3 regions of the Streptomyces dryopteridis genome follow, and region 3 is predicted to be linked to each of the others. Evidence: riboswitches for the same ligand, from Rfam matches in the RefSeq annotation. Region 3 holds a riboswitch; each other region holds the start of a gene.
What was found. A riboswitch is a leader RNA that binds a small molecule or an ion and turns the genes downstream of it on or off. The one in region 3 is predicted to bind cobalamin.
Positions count from the first base shown of each region.

Region 1: linked by a shared signal. The riboswitch ahead of ACN20G_RS29300 (CoA-acylating methylmalonate-semialdehyde dehydrogenase) and the one ahead of ACN20G_RS02030 (ribonucleoside triphosphate reductase) in region 3 are both predicted to bind cobalamin.
Region 2: linked by a shared signal. The riboswitch ahead of metE (5-methyltetrahydropteroyltriglutamate--homocysteine S-methyltransferase) and the one ahead of ACN20G_RS02030 (ribonucleoside triphosphate reductase) in region 3 are both predicted to bind cobalamin.

Region 1 is NZ_CP187114.1:642,280-647,324, reverse strand. It holds gene ACN20G_RS29310 (enoyl-CoA hydratase/isomerase family protein) at 1-345, opposite strand, end outside; gene ACN20G_RS29305 (acyl-CoA dehydrogenase family protein) at 342-1,493, opposite strand; gene ACN20G_RS29300 (CoA-acylating methylmalonate-semialdehyde dehydrogenase) at 1,490-2,989, opposite strand; cobalamin riboswitch at 3,175-3,345, opposite strand; gene ACN20G_RS29295 (hypothetical protein) at 3,420-4,286, opposite strand; gene ACN20G_RS29290 (universal stress protein) at 4,364-4,807, opposite strand.
Region 2 is NZ_CP187114.1:735,460-740,504, forward strand. It holds gene tsaD (tRNA (adenosine(37)-N6)-threonylcarbamoyltransferase complex transferase subunit TsaD) at 1-568, shown strand, start outside; gene ACN20G_RS29730 (antibiotic biosynthesis monooxygenase family protein) at 588-926, opposite strand; gene metE (5-methyltetrahydropteroyltriglutamate--homocysteine S-methyltransferase) at 1,151-3,475, opposite strand; cobalamin riboswitch at 3,644-3,840, opposite strand; gene ACN20G_RS29740 (hypothetical protein) at 4,040-4,282, shown strand; gene ACN20G_RS29745 (DUF6879 family protein) at 4,254-4,778, shown strand; gene ACN20G_RS29750 (helix-turn-helix domain-containing protein) at 4,794-5,045, shown strand, end outside.
Region 3 is NZ_CP187113.1:515,163-520,207, reverse strand. It holds gene ACN20G_RS02040 (geranyl diphosphate 2-C-methyltransferase) at 1-262, shown strand, start outside; gene ACN20G_RS02035 (endo-1,3-alpha-glucanase family glycosylhydrolase) at 555-2,315, shown strand; cobalamin riboswitch at 2,381-2,546, shown strand; gene ACN20G_RS02030 (ribonucleoside triphosphate reductase) at 2,573-4,390, shown strand; gene ACN20G_RS02025 (anaerobic ribonucleoside-triphosphate reductase activating protein) at 4,387-5,022, shown strand.

The sequences.
Region 1 (5,045 bases), on a different replicon from region 3:
GCCCATGACGATCCCGTCCATGAGCGCCACGTACGGCTTGGGATATCGGGCGATCAGGGCGTTGAGCCGGTACTCGTCGCGCCAGAACCCCACCGAGGCGGTCCCGCCGGCGCGCGCGTCCTCGTGGATCGCGCGGATGTCGCCACCGGCGCACAGCCCGCGCTCCCCGGCGCCCGCGAGGACGACGGTCTCCACGGCCGGGTCCTCGGCCCAGGCCGTCAGCGCGTCCGTGATCCTCAGGACCATGGAGTGGGTCAGGGCGTTCAGGGCGCGGGGACGGTTGAGGGTGAGGTACCCCGCCCGCCCCTCGGTCCGCACCAGCACGCTCTCGTCGTGGCCGCTCATCGCAGGTTCTCCGTCAGTCCGCGCGCCACGATCACCCGCATCACCTCGTTGGTGCCCTCCAGGATCCGGTGCACCCGCAGGTCGCGGACGATCTTCTCGATGCCGTACTCGCCCAGGTAGCCGTAGCCCCCGTGCAGTTGCAGGGCCGCGTCGGCCACCGCGAAACCCGTGTCCGTCGCGAAGCGCTTGGCCATCGCGCACAGCCCCGGCGCGCCCCGGTCGCCCGCGTCCAGGGCCTCGGCGGCCTCCCGGACCAGGGCGCGGGCCGCCGTCAGCTCGGTGGCCATGTCGGCGAGCCGGAACCGCAGCGCGGGCTCGTCCAGCAGCCGGCCGCCGAACGCCTCGCGATCGGCGAGGTGGGTCAGCGCGCGGTTCAACGCGTCCCGAGCCCCGCCCAGGGAGCACGCGGCGATGCCGAGCCGGCCGCCGTTGAGCCCGTTCATCGCGATCCGGAAGCCCTCGCCCTCCGCGCCCAACCGGCGCTCGACGGGCACCCGCACGCCGTCGAGGACCACCTGTCGGGTCGGCTGGGCGTTCCACCCCATCTTCACCTCGTTCGGCCCGAAGGAGAGCCCCGGGTCCCCGCGTTCGACGAGGAACGCGGAGATCCCGCCCGGCCCCGGCTCCCCGGTCCGGGCCATCACCAGGTACAGGCCGGCCGCGCCGGCGCCCGAGACGAACTGTTTGACGCCGGTGAGCACGTAGTGGTCCCCGTGCCGCTCCGCGCGGGTGCGCAGCGCGGCGGCGTCCGAACCCGCGCCGGGTTCGGTGAGGCAGTAGCTGCCGAGGGTCTCGCCGGAGCAGAGCGCGGGCAGCAGGCGGGCGCGTTGGGCTTCGTCGCCGTAGTGGTCGACCATCCAGGCGACCATGTTGTGGATGGAGAGGTAGCCGGCGATGGAGGGGCAGCCCGTGGCGAGGGTCTCGAAGACGAGCACGCCGTCGGCGCGGGACAGGCCGGAGCCGCCGTGCTCCTCGCGGACGTACACCCCGGCGAGGCCGAGGTCGGCGGCGCGGCGGATCACGTCGACGGGGAAGTGCTTGTCGCGGTCCCAGGCCACGGCGTGCGGGGCGAGTTGTTCCTGAGCGAAGTCGAGGGTCACCTCGGCGAGCGCGAGCTGGTCCTGCGTCATGGTGGTCACGGCGCTCATCCCATCGTCGGGATCGTGAAGTTCGCGCCCTCCTTGACCCCGGAGGGCCAGCGCGAGGTGACGGTCTTGGTGCGGGTGAGGAAGCGGATCGAGTCCGGGCCGTGCTGGTTCAGGTCGCCGAAACCGGACCTCTTCCAGCCGCCGAAGGTGTGGTAGGCGACGGGCACCGGGATCGGCACGTTGACGCCGACCATGCCGGTCTCGACGCGACGGGTGAACTCGCGGGCGGTGTCCCCGTCCCGGGTGAAGATCGCGACCCCGTTGCCGAAGGGGTGCTCGCTCGGCAGCCGCACCGCCTCCTCGAAGTCGGCGGCCCGCGCCACGCACAGCACCGGCCCGAAGATCTCCTCGCGGTAGATGCGCATCGCGGGGGTGACCCGGTCGAAGAGGGTGGCGCCGGCGAAGAACCCGTTCTCGTGCCCCGGCAGGGTGAACCCGCGCCCGTCCACGACGAGTTCGGCCCCCTCGTTCGCGCCGATGTCCACATAACGCCGCACCCGGTCGAGGGCGTCCCGACTCACCAGCGGCCCGAAGTCCGCTTCGGGATCGTCGGAGCGGCCGATCCGCAGCCGGCCGACGCGTTCCTTCAACGCGGCGACCAGCCGGTCCGCGGTCTCCTCGCCCACCGGCACGGCCACCGAGATCGCCATGCAGCGTTCACCGGCCGATCCGTAACCCGCGCCGATCAGCGCGTCGGCGGCCTGGTCGAGATCGGCGTCGGGCATCACGACCATGTGGTTCTTGGCGCCGCCGAAACACTGCGCGCGCTTGCCCCGCGCCGCCGCCTCGGCGTACAGGCGCGCGGCCACCGGGGTGGAGCCGACGAAGCCCAGGGCCCGCACCCGCGGATCCTCCACGAGGGTGTCGACGGCCTCCTTGCCGCCGTTGACGACGTTGAGGACCCCCGGCGGCAGCCCGGCCTCCAGGAACAGCTCCGCGAGCCGCAGCGGCACCGACGGATCCCGTTCGGAGGGCTTGAGCACGAAGGCGTTGCCGCAGGCCAGCGCGGGTGCGAGCTGCCACAGGGGGATCATGGCGGGGAAGTTGAACGGGGTGACGCCGGCGACCACGCCCAGCGGGGCGCGCAGCGAGTGCACGTCGATGCCGGTGCCCGCGTTGTCGGTGAACTCGCCCTTGAGCAGGTGCGGGATGCCGGCGGCGAACTCCACGACCTCCAGGCCGCGTTGCAGGTCACCGTGGGCGTCGGCGACCGTCTTGCCGTGCTCGGAGGAGAGCAGTCGCGCCAGCGACTCCCGCTCCCCTTCGACGAGTTGGAGGAAGCGCAGCAGCACGCGGGCGCGACGCTGGGGGTTCCACTGCCCCCAGTCGGCCTGCTCCCGCGCCGCGTCGGCGATCGCCGCCTCGGTGTCGGCGCGGCCGGCCAGGGGGACCCGTGCCTGGACGGCGCCGGTGTTCGGATCGTGCACGTCGGCGAAGAGCCCGGAGGTGCCGGGGGTGTGCTTCCCGCCGATGAAATGGGTGAGTTCTCGGACCATGGGTGCCTGCTCTCGTCAGGTCGGATCCGGGGATGGCACGGCGCGCCGACGGACCGCGCCGGGTGCGGCGCGGGCCGGTGGGGCCGCGTGACTACGAGCGCGCGAACGGGGTCGCGCGCTCCGCCGGATCACCAGGGTCGTGGGTACGGACCGGTGCCATGCGTGTCTGCTCCATCCTCGTGGACAACACGGAACGTTCCGCGGCCGGTATCCTGACTCCCGGATCCCCGTGCGCCGCCCGCCTTCCCGACGGATCCCGTCAGTGGCGTGTGGACGGCGACGCACTCCCCGGTCACAGTGGCGGGACCGTGCCGGATTCACACCGACTTCCCTGCACCGCGGACCTTGTGCCACGAACATATAGTCGGACGTCCTAGTAAGTCCAGACCCCCCGCCCCCGAGCCCCATCACACCTGCCCGGGGCGGGCGTTCAGTCCGCGGTGTCCTTGCCGACGCCGATCAGGGCCGGGTAGTACTCCTGGACGGACCGACCGGGTTCGGTCTCGGCGTACACGTTGATCGGGGACCCGCGCATCAGGGTCAGGGTGGCCGGATCCCGGCGGCTGCCCTCGACGACCCCGGTGTCCTCGTCGCGCGGGCGCCCCCGCTGCCAGTCCTCCCACGCGTCCCAGAAGGTCTCGGAGGCCCGCCGCTGCTTCTCCGACCGGTAGGGGCACACGTCGTTGGCGGCCCACGCGTAGGACCGCCGCCCGTCCTGGCTCCCGGCCTCCGCGTGCTGCGACACGGCGCTCTGACGCAGTCCCGTCGAGGTCATCCACTGGTGCACGGTCGGGTCCTCGGGGCGGACGTCCGCGAGGGGCGTGCCGAGGGTGACCGTGAACCGCCGGCGGTCGTCGTTGCGGTCCACCTCGAAGGAGGGCCGGAAACCCTCGTCGCACGAGGTCACGCTGTACACCACCGTGCTGCCGCCGGGGTCGGTGATCACCTCGACCCGGTACTCCTCGCGCGGCCGGAACACGTGCCGGGTCAGCTTCGCCTGCTCCGCCTCGTCGAGGCCCGGCACCACGGAGACGAACGGCTCGCGGTAGGCGGCGGGACCGAATGCCTTGGTGAACCGCTCCAGGGTGTGCCCGCCCCGCAAGGACCTCAGCTTCGCGTACTCCGGGGGCCGCCAGTCCGCCGTGTTCCGCCACAGCACGCCGTAGGCGGTGGCCAGGGTGCTGACGGCCGTGATCAGGTTCGCCAGGAACAGCAGGGTGACCACCGGGCCGTTGCGCTTCGCGAGTGCCTGCACCCGCCCGGCCAGACCTCGGGTGGGCTCCTCCTCGTGCGTCATGAGGCGAGCCTGGCCCCGCGCCGACCCGACGGCACCCCAGGGCACCCATGTGGGCGGGGGTCGGGACGGCCGTGTGTTCACCTGGTCGGGGGGATGCTCAGTACGGGGCAGACGGCGTGGGTCAGGCAGTGGCGGGCCACCGAGGGGCGCAGGAGGCGGTGGAGTGGGTTTCGTTGGCCGGCGCCGAGCACGATCAGATCCTCGGGATCGTTCGCCGAGGCCACGAGGGCGGCCCCCGGTGTGGCCCGCACCGCGAGGCCCACGACGGCGGGTCCGAGGGGTTCGGAGCCGAGGGGTTCGGGACCGAAGACCTCGTCCAGGAGATGCCGCAACCGGGCCGTCGAGGCCTCGTGGCACTGCTGCGGGACCCGCGCGTCGCCGCCGGCGCGGCCGCCGAGGCCGCCGCCCGGGGCCTGCCAGGCCAGGACCACCCGCAGTTCCGCCGCCCCGCGCGCCCGCGCCTCGGCCAGGGCCCGCCGCAGCGTGGACACACTGCCCGCGGACCCGCTCACACCGACCACCACCGCGCGCACGACCACGCCCCCAATTCCGGATCTCGTTCACTCGTTCGGGTCAATGAAAGAGGCGCCCGCGCCGATCGCGGGGGCCGTTGACGCCGCCCTGACGCGCCCGACGGGATCCGTGACGGGTCCCTGACGGGCGGCCCCCGGGCGCGTCAGCGCGCCGTATGGAGTGGCGGGCCCGTCGTCAAGATCCCGTCAGGGGCCGACCGCGGGCGTTCGAGGACGGGGATAGCTT
Region 2 (5,045 bases), on a different replicon from region 3:
CACCCTCGACGACGCGGCCGGCGAGTGCTTCGACAAGGTCGCCCGCGTCCTGGGCCTGCCCTACCCCGGCGGCCCCGCCATCGACCGCGCCGCCCGCGCCGGCGACCCGCGCGCCGTCGCCTTCCCCCGACCCCTCACCCGCCCCGGCGACGACCCGTACGCCTTCTCCTTCTCCGGCCTGAAGACCGCCGCCGCCCGCTGGGTGGAGGGGCACCGGCTCGCGGGCCGCGAGGTGCCCGTGGCCGACGGGGCCGCCGCCCTTCAGGAGGCCGTCGCCGACGTCCTCACCCGCAAGGCGCTGGCCGCGTGCGCCGCGTACGACGTGCGCACCCTCGTCGTGGTCGGCGGGGTCGCCGCCAACTCCCGCGTCCGCGCCCTCGCCGAGGCGCGCTGCGCCGCCGCCGGCGTCGAGCTGCGGGTGCCGCCCATGACCCTGTGCACCGACAACGGGGCCATGATCGCCGCCGTCGGCGAGCTCCTCGTCCGCGCCGACGCCGCGCCCGCGCCCCTCGACGTGACCATCGACCCCTCCGCGCCCCTGGAGCACGCCGCCCTCACGCCCGCGTGAGACCCGGCGCGGCGGCCGGCTACGGCGCCTTGGGGTGGTGGGAGGCGACGGTGAAGAGCCGGGGTTGCACGTCGGTGGCGATCGTGGCGGCCAGGTCCATGTGCACCTGCGCCTCGGGGTTCGCGCGCATGGCCCAGTAGTGCTCCTCCGACTCCCACTGCGCGTAGTTGACCACGCGTTCGCCGTCGCGGCTGAGGTGGAAGTTGGCGCAGAGGAAGCCGGGCAGGTGCCTCATGGTCGTCTCGGTGGCCTCCGCGAGCACGGCCACCAGCTCCGCCTGCCGTTCGGGGGCGACGGTGAACACGTTGATGAGGGTGGCCACCGGCCTGCCGGAGTCGATGTGCGCCGTGACGGTCATGGGTGCGGTCTCCTCGTCGTGACGGTCCGGCGCCGGCGCCTCCCGGCCGGTCGCCTTGTTGCGAACGTATGGCAACAAGACGACGCGGGCAGTCGGGCGGATCCGAACGGCTGAGCCCGGACGGGCGACGCGGCGGGCGCACGGGCGACGCGGCGGGCCGGACGGGCGCCCGGGCGCGGGCCGGCCTCCCCGAGGGGCGCCGGCCCGCGACCGGGTCGGTCCCGTCAGACCCGGTCGGGCGCGAGTTCGGCGCGGATCTCGCGGGCCGCCGTCACCAGGTGCTCCAGGGATGCCCGGGTCTCGGGCAGGCCGCGGGTCTTGAGCCCGCAGTCGGGGTTCACCCACAGGCGTTCGGCGGGGATGGCGCGCAGGCCCTCGCGCAGCAGCGCCGCGATCTCCCCGGTGCCCGGGACGCGCGGGGAGTGGATGTCCCAGACGCCCGGGCCGGCCTCGCGGGGGTAGCCGTGTTCGGCGAGTTCACGGGCCACCTGCATGTGGGAGCGGGCGGCCTCCAGGCTGATGACGTCGGCGTCGAGGTCGTCGATGGCCCGCACGATGTCGCCGAACTCGGCGTAGCACATGTGGGTGTGGATCTGCGTCTCGGGCCGCACCCCGGCGGTGGTCAGCCGGAACGACTCCCCCGCCCAGGCCAGGTAGTCGGCGTGGTCGACGGCCCGCAGCGGCAGGGTTTCGCGCAGCGCGGGCTCGTCCACCTGGATCACGGAGGTACCGGCCGCCTCCAGGTCGAGCACCTCGTCGCGCAGGGCCAGCGCCACCTGCCGGGCGGTGTCGGCGAGCGGCTGGTCGTCGCGGACGAAGGACCAGGCCAGCATCGTGACCGGGCCGGTGAGCATGCCCTTGACGGGCCGCGTGGTCAGGGACCGGGCGTGGGAGGTCCAGCGCACGGTCATGGGGTCGGGGCGGGAGACGTCGCCGGCGAGGACGGGCGGGCGGACGTAGCGGGTGCCGTAGGACTGGACCCAGCCGTGGCGGGTGGCGAGGTAGCCGGTGAGTTGTTCGGCGAAGTACTGGACCATGTCGTTGCGTTCGGGTTCGCCGTGCACGAGCACGTCCAGGCCCAGCTTCTCCTGGAGGGCGATCACCTCGGCGATCTCGGCCCGGATCCGTTCCTCGTAGCCGGCCGTGTCCACGCGGCCGGCGCGCAGGTCGGCGCGGGCCGCGCGCAGTTCGTCGGTCTGCGGGAACGAGCCGATGGTGGTGGTCGGCAGCAGCGGCAGGCGCAGGTGCGCGCGCTGCGCGGCGGTGCGCTCCGCGTACGCCTGCGGGCGGTGGGCGTCGGCCTCGGTGACGGCGCCGGCGCGGGCCCGGACGGCCGGGTCCCGGGTGAGGGCGGAACCGGCGCGGGAGGCGAGGTCGGCCCGGTTCGCGGCGAGTTCGGGGGCGATGGCGTCGGTGCCCCGGGACAGGCCGCGCGCCAGGGTGGCGATCTCGGCGGTCTTCTGCCGGGCGAAGGCCAGCCAGCGGCGGACCTGCGGGTCGATGTCGCGTTCGACGGCGGCGTCCAGCGGCACGTGCAGCAGGGAACAGGACGCCGACACGTCCACCCGGTCGGCGAGGCCGAGGAGGGTGCCGAGCACGCTCAGGGACTTCTGGTGGTCGTTGATCCAGACGTTGCGGCCGTCCACGACGCCCGCGACCAGCCGCTTGCCGGGAAGTCCGCCGACGGCGGCGAGGTCGGCGAGGTTGGCGGCGGCGGAGCCGGTGAAGTCCAGGGCCAGACCCTCCACCGGAGCGGCGGCGAGGACCTGGAGGGCCTCGCCGAGCCGGTCGAAATAGGAGGCCACGAGCAGCTTGGGGCGGTCTTCGAGGGCGCCGAGGTCGCGGTGGGCGCGGGCGGCGGCGTTCAGCTCGGCCGGGGTCCGGTCCTGCACGAGGGCGGGCTCGTCCAACTGCACCCACTCGGCGCCGGCCGCCCGCAGCGCGGCGAGGACCTCGGCGTAGACGGGCAGCAGCCGGTCCAGCAGGGTCAGCGGTTCGAAGCCGGGGTCGACGCCGGGGGCGGGCTTGGCGAGCAGCAGGTAGGTGACGGGGCCGACCAGCACCGGGCGGGCCGCGTGCCCCAGGGCGAGGGCCTCGCCCAGTTCCGCGACCTGCTTGGCGGGGTGCGCGGTGAACACGGTGTCGGGGCCGAGTTCGGGGACCAGGTAGTGGTAGTTGGTGTCGAACCACTTGGTCATCTCCAGCGGCGCCACCTCCTGGGTGCCGCGCGCCATCGCGAAGTACCCGTCGAGGGCGTCGGCGGCGACGGCCTCACGGTGCCGGGCGGGAACGGCGCCGAGCATCACGCTGGTGTCCAGCACGTGGTCGTAGTACGAGAAGTCCCCGGTGGGCACCTCGTCGATGCCGGCGTCGGCCAACTGCCGCCAGTTCGCGCGGCGCAGATCGGCGGCGGTGGCGCGCAGGGCCTCGGCGGTGACGCGACCCTTCCAGTAGCCCTCGACGGCCTTCTTCAGTTCGCGGTGCGCGCCCTGGCGGGGGTAGCCGTACACGGTGGCTCGTGCTGCCGCGTTCGCGGGCTTCGCTGTCACGGAACTCTCCTTCGCGAGATGTGTCCAGGAACATCCCGGCGGCGGGACGCGGACGCGAAGGGAACGACACGAACGCACGGGCCACGGCGCGGTGCACCACCGCACGTGCCGTCCGTTGTGTACGCCGACCCGCCCACGAGGTCACCGGGATGACCGCGCGCGGCATCGGCCGGGCGCGGGCAACGGGCAGGTCTTCGGACTCGCGGGCACGCCGACCTCGGACTGTCGAGGCAGGCACCTACTGGCCGTCGCTTCCCAGGACCGTTTCCCGGTCCCAGTGCGTATGACGGCGGTCGTTCCCGCTCACCGCTGCGGGGCAGTCCCGGATTCCCACAGCGTTCCACACCCAACTTGCAACATGATACATGCAGGTCAGAGGGATGCGGGTACAGCAAAGCCCCCGGCCAGCGCCGGGGGCGATGCCATGTTTACGCGGACCTTACGCCACCTGGTAGCGCTCGTAGGCCCTCTCCCCACTTCGGCGAAATCCATCCTTGCCCGCTCCCTGCTTGGACATGATGGTTCGTGGAACGACGTAGAACCGATCACCACGGGAGACGGATCATGGCTCTAAGGTTCATCGCGAAGGACCCGAACACCGACGGTGCGAACTGCCCGACCGTTTGGGTAGATGAAGATCGGCAAGAGTTCCTGTTTCAGGGCTGGAACCCGGACGCGGCAACCATTGCCGAGTGCCTCACCACAGGGCCCATCCCGCCCGGTGAGGGCGTCTTGCGGGTCCCGTTCCGCATGATCAACGCGATCCGAGAGGCTTGTGATGTGGCAGAGCGCTCCACCGTTCAGTGAGCTTCTGGCAGGGTCCCGTACGTCGGCGCTGCACCTTGAGATGCGCGACTACTACGACGACCCCGACGAAGCCCCCCGCGTAGCCGCGTGGGAAGCCGGATACCGGCCAAACCCCGACGACCGGTCCACCTGGTGGCGGCCGTGGCTCGACATGGTGCAAGAGACCGTGGCGCGGGGTGTCGATGTGCGCCGGGCCCGGATCGTCTCGGAGCCCGTCAGCCGCTACACCCGCTACCTGTACGACGGCACGTTCGCCAACATCGCGGCCGGCGAGGGCATCCGTTGGTTGCCGCGCAAGCAGGCTTCCGACATCGCGTTGCCCGGTAACGACTTCTGGGTGTTCGACGGGAAGCTAGTCCGCTTCGGCTACTTCTCCGGGGAGGGCACTTACCTGGGCGACGACGTGACCGACGAACCCTCCGTGGCCAAGCTGTGTACGGACGCGTTCGAAGCCGTCTGGGAACGCGCTGTGCCGCACGAGGAATACCGGATCTAGAGCCACAGCAACACCATGCCCACGTCCCCGTCATCGAGCGCTCAGGCAGCCCGCAAAGCCGTTGCCGACCGCTTGCGAGAGATCCGTCTAGATGCCGGCCTCACAGCCAAGGAGGTAGCCGACCGAACCGGCTGGTACAAGTCGAAGGTCTCTCGCCTAGAGACTGGCGTAACCCCGCCGTCCGATGACGACGTGCGCACATGGTGCCGGGCGTGCGGGGCGGACGGGATGGCCGCTGACATCATTGCGGCTTCCCGTACCGCAGAG
Region 3 (5,045 bases):
CTACGGGCTGCCCTCCCGCGCCGTCAGCGAGATCAACGCCCACTACATCTGCGACATCCACCCCCGCAGCACCTACTTCCGAGAGCTGGCCGCCAACCGCCTGGTCCCCAACTGCGTGGTGGACCTCACCGAGGCGACCATCCCGTACTGGGAGATGCGCGCTCAGGTGCCGGGCCTGACCACCGGGGTCGAACAGGCATTCCTCGACGCCTACAAGGGAGGCAGCTTCCAGTACCTGCTGATCGCCGCCGACCGGGTCTGAGCCGGATCGCGCGAATGACGGAGCGCGTATAGACGTCGACGCGGCGCACGCCACCGGCCCGACGCGCCCCGTACCCCGCGCGGACCCCTCCCCGGCCTCCGCGTTCCCCTCCCCGCCCCCGGCCCCTCCGCCCGCCCCGACACCGGAGCGGGCGGAGGGGCGGACGTAGCCCCTGTGGTGTCGGTGACGTACGTGCCGGGGCACCGGTTCGGGCGAACGGTTGTCCGGGGCCCCGCGGATCGGCTGTACTGCTGGTCGATCGAACGGCCCCAGGCACCTGCGGGAGGACGCGATGGCCACCGGACGCGACACAGGACCCACCCGACATCGAAGAGGCGGCCGGGGCGCGAAGGGCGCGCGGCGCGCGCGCCGTTCCCGGCTGCCGCTGCTCGCCGGACTGGCCGCGCTCCTCGTCGTCGCCGGCGTCCTCGCCGGACTCGTGTGGGAACCCCTCACGGCGGGCGCGGGCGAGAGCCGCCGGCCCGTCGCCGCCCCCGGCGCCGCGGTCGAACGCGCCCCCGACACCGAGCCCGACCCTGACGGGAACGCCCGCCCCGACCCCGGCGAGGAGGACGCGAACCCGGACCCCGCCCCGAGCGCCGAGCCGCCCCGGGCCTCCGCCGAGGACGCGGCCGCCGAGGCCGAACGCGAACGACGCGCCGAGACCGAGGCCAGGACCCGCCCCGGCGTGCTCCCCTTCGACCTCCCCGACCCGGCCGCCCTGCGCGCCGCCGGCCGGGAACGCGGCGGCAAGCTCGTCTTCGCCCACTACTTCACCCCGTACCCGCTCTCCCTGGACAACGCGAGCGCCGACGGCGACTACTACACCCGCAACTACCTCACCGCCCGAGGCGAGGACGGCAAACACGCCCGCTACGGCGGCCTGCTGAGGGACCGTCCGCTGCCCGTGGTCCCGCACGCCGGCGGGGACTGGGAAGGCGCCAACCTGCGTCAGGAGATCCGCACCGCCCGCGCCGCCGGACTCGACGGCTTCACCCTCGACCTGCTCTCCCTGACCGGCAAGAACCGGGAACGCTCCGAGGAGCTGATGGCCGCCGCCCAGGCCGTGGACCCCGCCTTCCGGATCATGCTGATGCCCGACATGACCTCGCTGCGCACCGACGACCCCAAGGTCCTCGCCAAGGCCCTCGCCGAACTCGGCCGCTCCCCGGCCGCCCACCGGCTCGCCGACGGCCGGCTCGTGGTCTCGCCGTTCAAGGCCGAGGCCAAGGGTGTGGACTGGTGGCGCGCCGTGATCGCCGAACTGCGCACCCGGTACGGCACCCAGGTCGCCCTCGTGCCGCTGTTCCTGAACTTCGACGCCCACCACGCCGCCTTCGCCCCGATCAGCTTCGGCTTCTCCGAATGGGGCAGCCGCAGCTACACCGGGCAGGAGGGCGCCGCCCGCGACGTCTCCCGTGCCCGCGCCCTGGGCAAGATCTGGATGCAGCCCGTCTCCGTGCAGGACGCCCGCCCCAACCAGGGGGTCTACGACGAGGCCGGCAACACCGCCACCCTCCGCGAGACCTGGACCCGCGCCATCGAGGACGGCGCCGACTGGGTGCAGATCACCACCTGGAACGACTACTCCGAGGGCAGCCACGTCTCCCCGTCCCTGCACAACGGTCACGTGTACCTCGACATCAGCTCCTACTACCTCACCTGGTTCAAGACCGGCGAGGCGCCGAGGATCACCCGGGACGTGCTCTACCTCACCTCCCGGATCCAGTTCGCCGGCGCCGCCGGCCCCCTCGGCCAGCCCTTGCTGATGAGCCTGCGCAAGGGCAGCGCCCCGGCCCGCGACACCGTCGAGGTCCTCTCCTTCCTCACCGCCCCCGCCCAGGTCTCCGTCACGACCGGCGGCGCCCGCGACACCGCCCGCACCGAGGCCGGCCTGCGGGCCCGCACCGTGCCCCTGCGCGCCGGCACCAGCGAGGCCGCCCTGACCCGCGACGGACGTCCCGGTCCCCGCGTGGACCTGCCCTGGCCGGTGGAACGGGCGAGCACCACGCAGGACCTCCAGTACTACGCCGCCGGCAGCGCCCGGGACTGAGGTCCCTGACCCAAGGACCAAGGTCACCCAATATGTAGTGGTTGCACGGACCACTCGCATCCATATGTAGTGTTGGCCCTGCCGGTTCGGCGGGGCCAACACCATGCGCGCCCCGACCGACGCAAGAGGGAACCCAGGTGAGAGACCGGGACTGCCCCGCAACGGTGAGTGAGCCCGCCCCACCCGGGGCCCGCCCACGAGTCCGACACCTGCCGGCGCCACACCACATCCGTGCGAAGCCTCGTGGGAGGGCTGCCGTGAGCACCGTCGACGCCGTCGAAACCGTCACCGAGTACCTGGACCGCCGTGACTGGCGGGTGAACGCCAACGCCAACCAGGGCTACTCGCTCGGCGGGCTGATCCTCAACACCGCCGGCAAGGTCACCGCGAACTACTGGCTGGAGCAGGTCTACCCGCCCGCCGTCGCCGCCGCCCACCGCGAGGGCGACCTGCACATCCACGACCTGGACATGCTCTCCGGCTACTGCGCCGGCTGGTCCTTGCGCACCCTGCTCACCGAGGGCTTCAACGGGGTCCCCGGCCAGATCGACTCCGCCCCGCCCAAGCACCTGTCCTCCGCCGTCGGACAGATCGTGAACTTCCTCGGCACCCTCCAGAACGAATGGGCCGGCGCCCAGGCGTTCTCCTCCTTCGACACCTACCTCGCGCCCTACGTCCGCCTCGACTCCCTGGAATACGCGCAGGTCAGGCAGTGTATTCAGGAGCTGGTGCACAACCTGAACGTGCCCTCGCGCTGGGGCACCCAGACCCCGTTCACCAACCTCACCTTCGACTGGACCTGCCCCGAGGACCTGCGCGACCAGGTCCCCGTGATCGGCGGCGAGGAGTGCGGGTTCACCTACGGCGAGCTCCAGGCCGAGATGGACCTGATCAACCGCGCCTACATCGAGGTCATGACCGAGGGCGACGCCACCGGCCGCGTCTTCACCTTCCCCATCCCCACCTACAACATCACCCGGGACTTCCCCTGGGAGAGCGAGAACGCCGAACGGCTCTTCGCGATGACCGCGAAGTACGGCCTGCCCTACTTCCAGAACTTCATCAACTCCGAGCTCTCGCCGAACATGATCCGCTCCATGTGCTGCCGGCTCCAGCTCGACCTCACCGAACTCCTCAAGCGCGGCAACGGCCTCTTCGGCAGCGCCGAACAGACCGGCTCCCTCGGCGTGGTCACCCTCAACTGCGCCCGCCTCGGATACCGGCACGCCGGCGACGAGGACGCCCTGATGGCCGCCGTGGACCACCTGTGCGAACTCGCCAAGGACAGCCTCGAACTCAAGCGGGTCACCGTCCAGGACCTGATCGACGGCGGACTCTTCCCCTACACCCGCCGCTACCTCGGCACCCTGCGCAACCACTTCTCCACCATCGGCGTGAACGGGATCAACGAGATGATCCGCAACTTCACCGCCGACCGCGAGGACATCACCACCCACGACGGCCACGCCCTCGCCGTCCGCCTCCTCGACCGGGTCCGCGCCCGCATGGTCGAGTTCCAGGAGCGCACCGGCCACCTCTACAACCTGGAGGCCACCCCCGCCGAGGGCACCACCTACCGCTTCGCCAAGGAGGACCGGCGCCGCCACCCCGACATCCTCCAGGCCGGCACCGAGACCAACCCGTACTACACCAACTCCAGCCAGCTCCCCGTCGGCTGGACCGACGACCCCTTCGAGGCGCTGGAACGCCAGGACGAGCTCCAGGGCAAGTACACCGGCGGCACCGTCCTGCACCTGTACATGTCCGAACGGATCCCCACCACCGAGGCGTGCCGCCGCCTGGTGCGCCGCTCGCTGGAGAACTTCCGCCTGCCCTACCTCACCATCACCCCCACCTTCTCCATCTGCCCCGACCACGGCTACCTCGCCGGCGAACACGAGAGCTGCGAGCGCTGCGGGGCCGCCTGCGAGGTGTGGACCCGGGTCATGGGCTACCACCGCCCCGTCTCCTCCTTCAACATCGGCAAGCGCGGCGAACACGCCGAACGCGTCCACTTCGACGTGGACACCGCCGCCGCCCGCGTCGCCGCCGCCCCCGCGACCCCGGCGCGATGACCACCCCCGTCAGCGCCACCGCCGCCCGCGCCCTGCGGATCGGCGGCTGGACCCGACTGTCCACCTGCGACTGGCCCGGCCGACTGGTGACCACCGTCTTCTGCCAGGGCTGCCCCTGGCGCTGCGGCTACTGCCACAACCCCGACCTCCTCGACGCCCGCGCCCCCGGCGCGGTCGCCTGGGACGAGGTCCTCGGCCACCTCGCGCGCCGCTCCGGCCTCCTGGACGGCGTGGTCCTCTCCGGCGGCGAACCCCTGCTCCAGCGGGCCCTGCCCGAGGCCCTGCGCGAGGCCCGCGCCCTGGGCCTGGCCACCGGACTGCACACCGGCGGGGCCTTCCCCCGCCGGCTGGCCCGGCTCCTCGACGAGGGCCTCGTGGACTGGGTCGGCTTCGACGTGAAGGCCGTGCCGAGCCGCTACGAGCGGATCACCGGCGTCGGACACGCGGCGGCCTCCGCCGAACGCTCCCTGCGGCTGCTGCTCGCCTCCGGCGTCCCGCACCAGATCCGCACCACCGTCGACCCCGAGGTCCTCGACCCGCCGAGCATGGACCGGCTCGACGACTGGCTGGCCTCCCTCGGCGCCGCCCCCACCCACCGCCAGACCATGCGCCCCCCGGCCGCCCGGCCGTAGCGCCCGGGCGGTGCGGGGGAGCG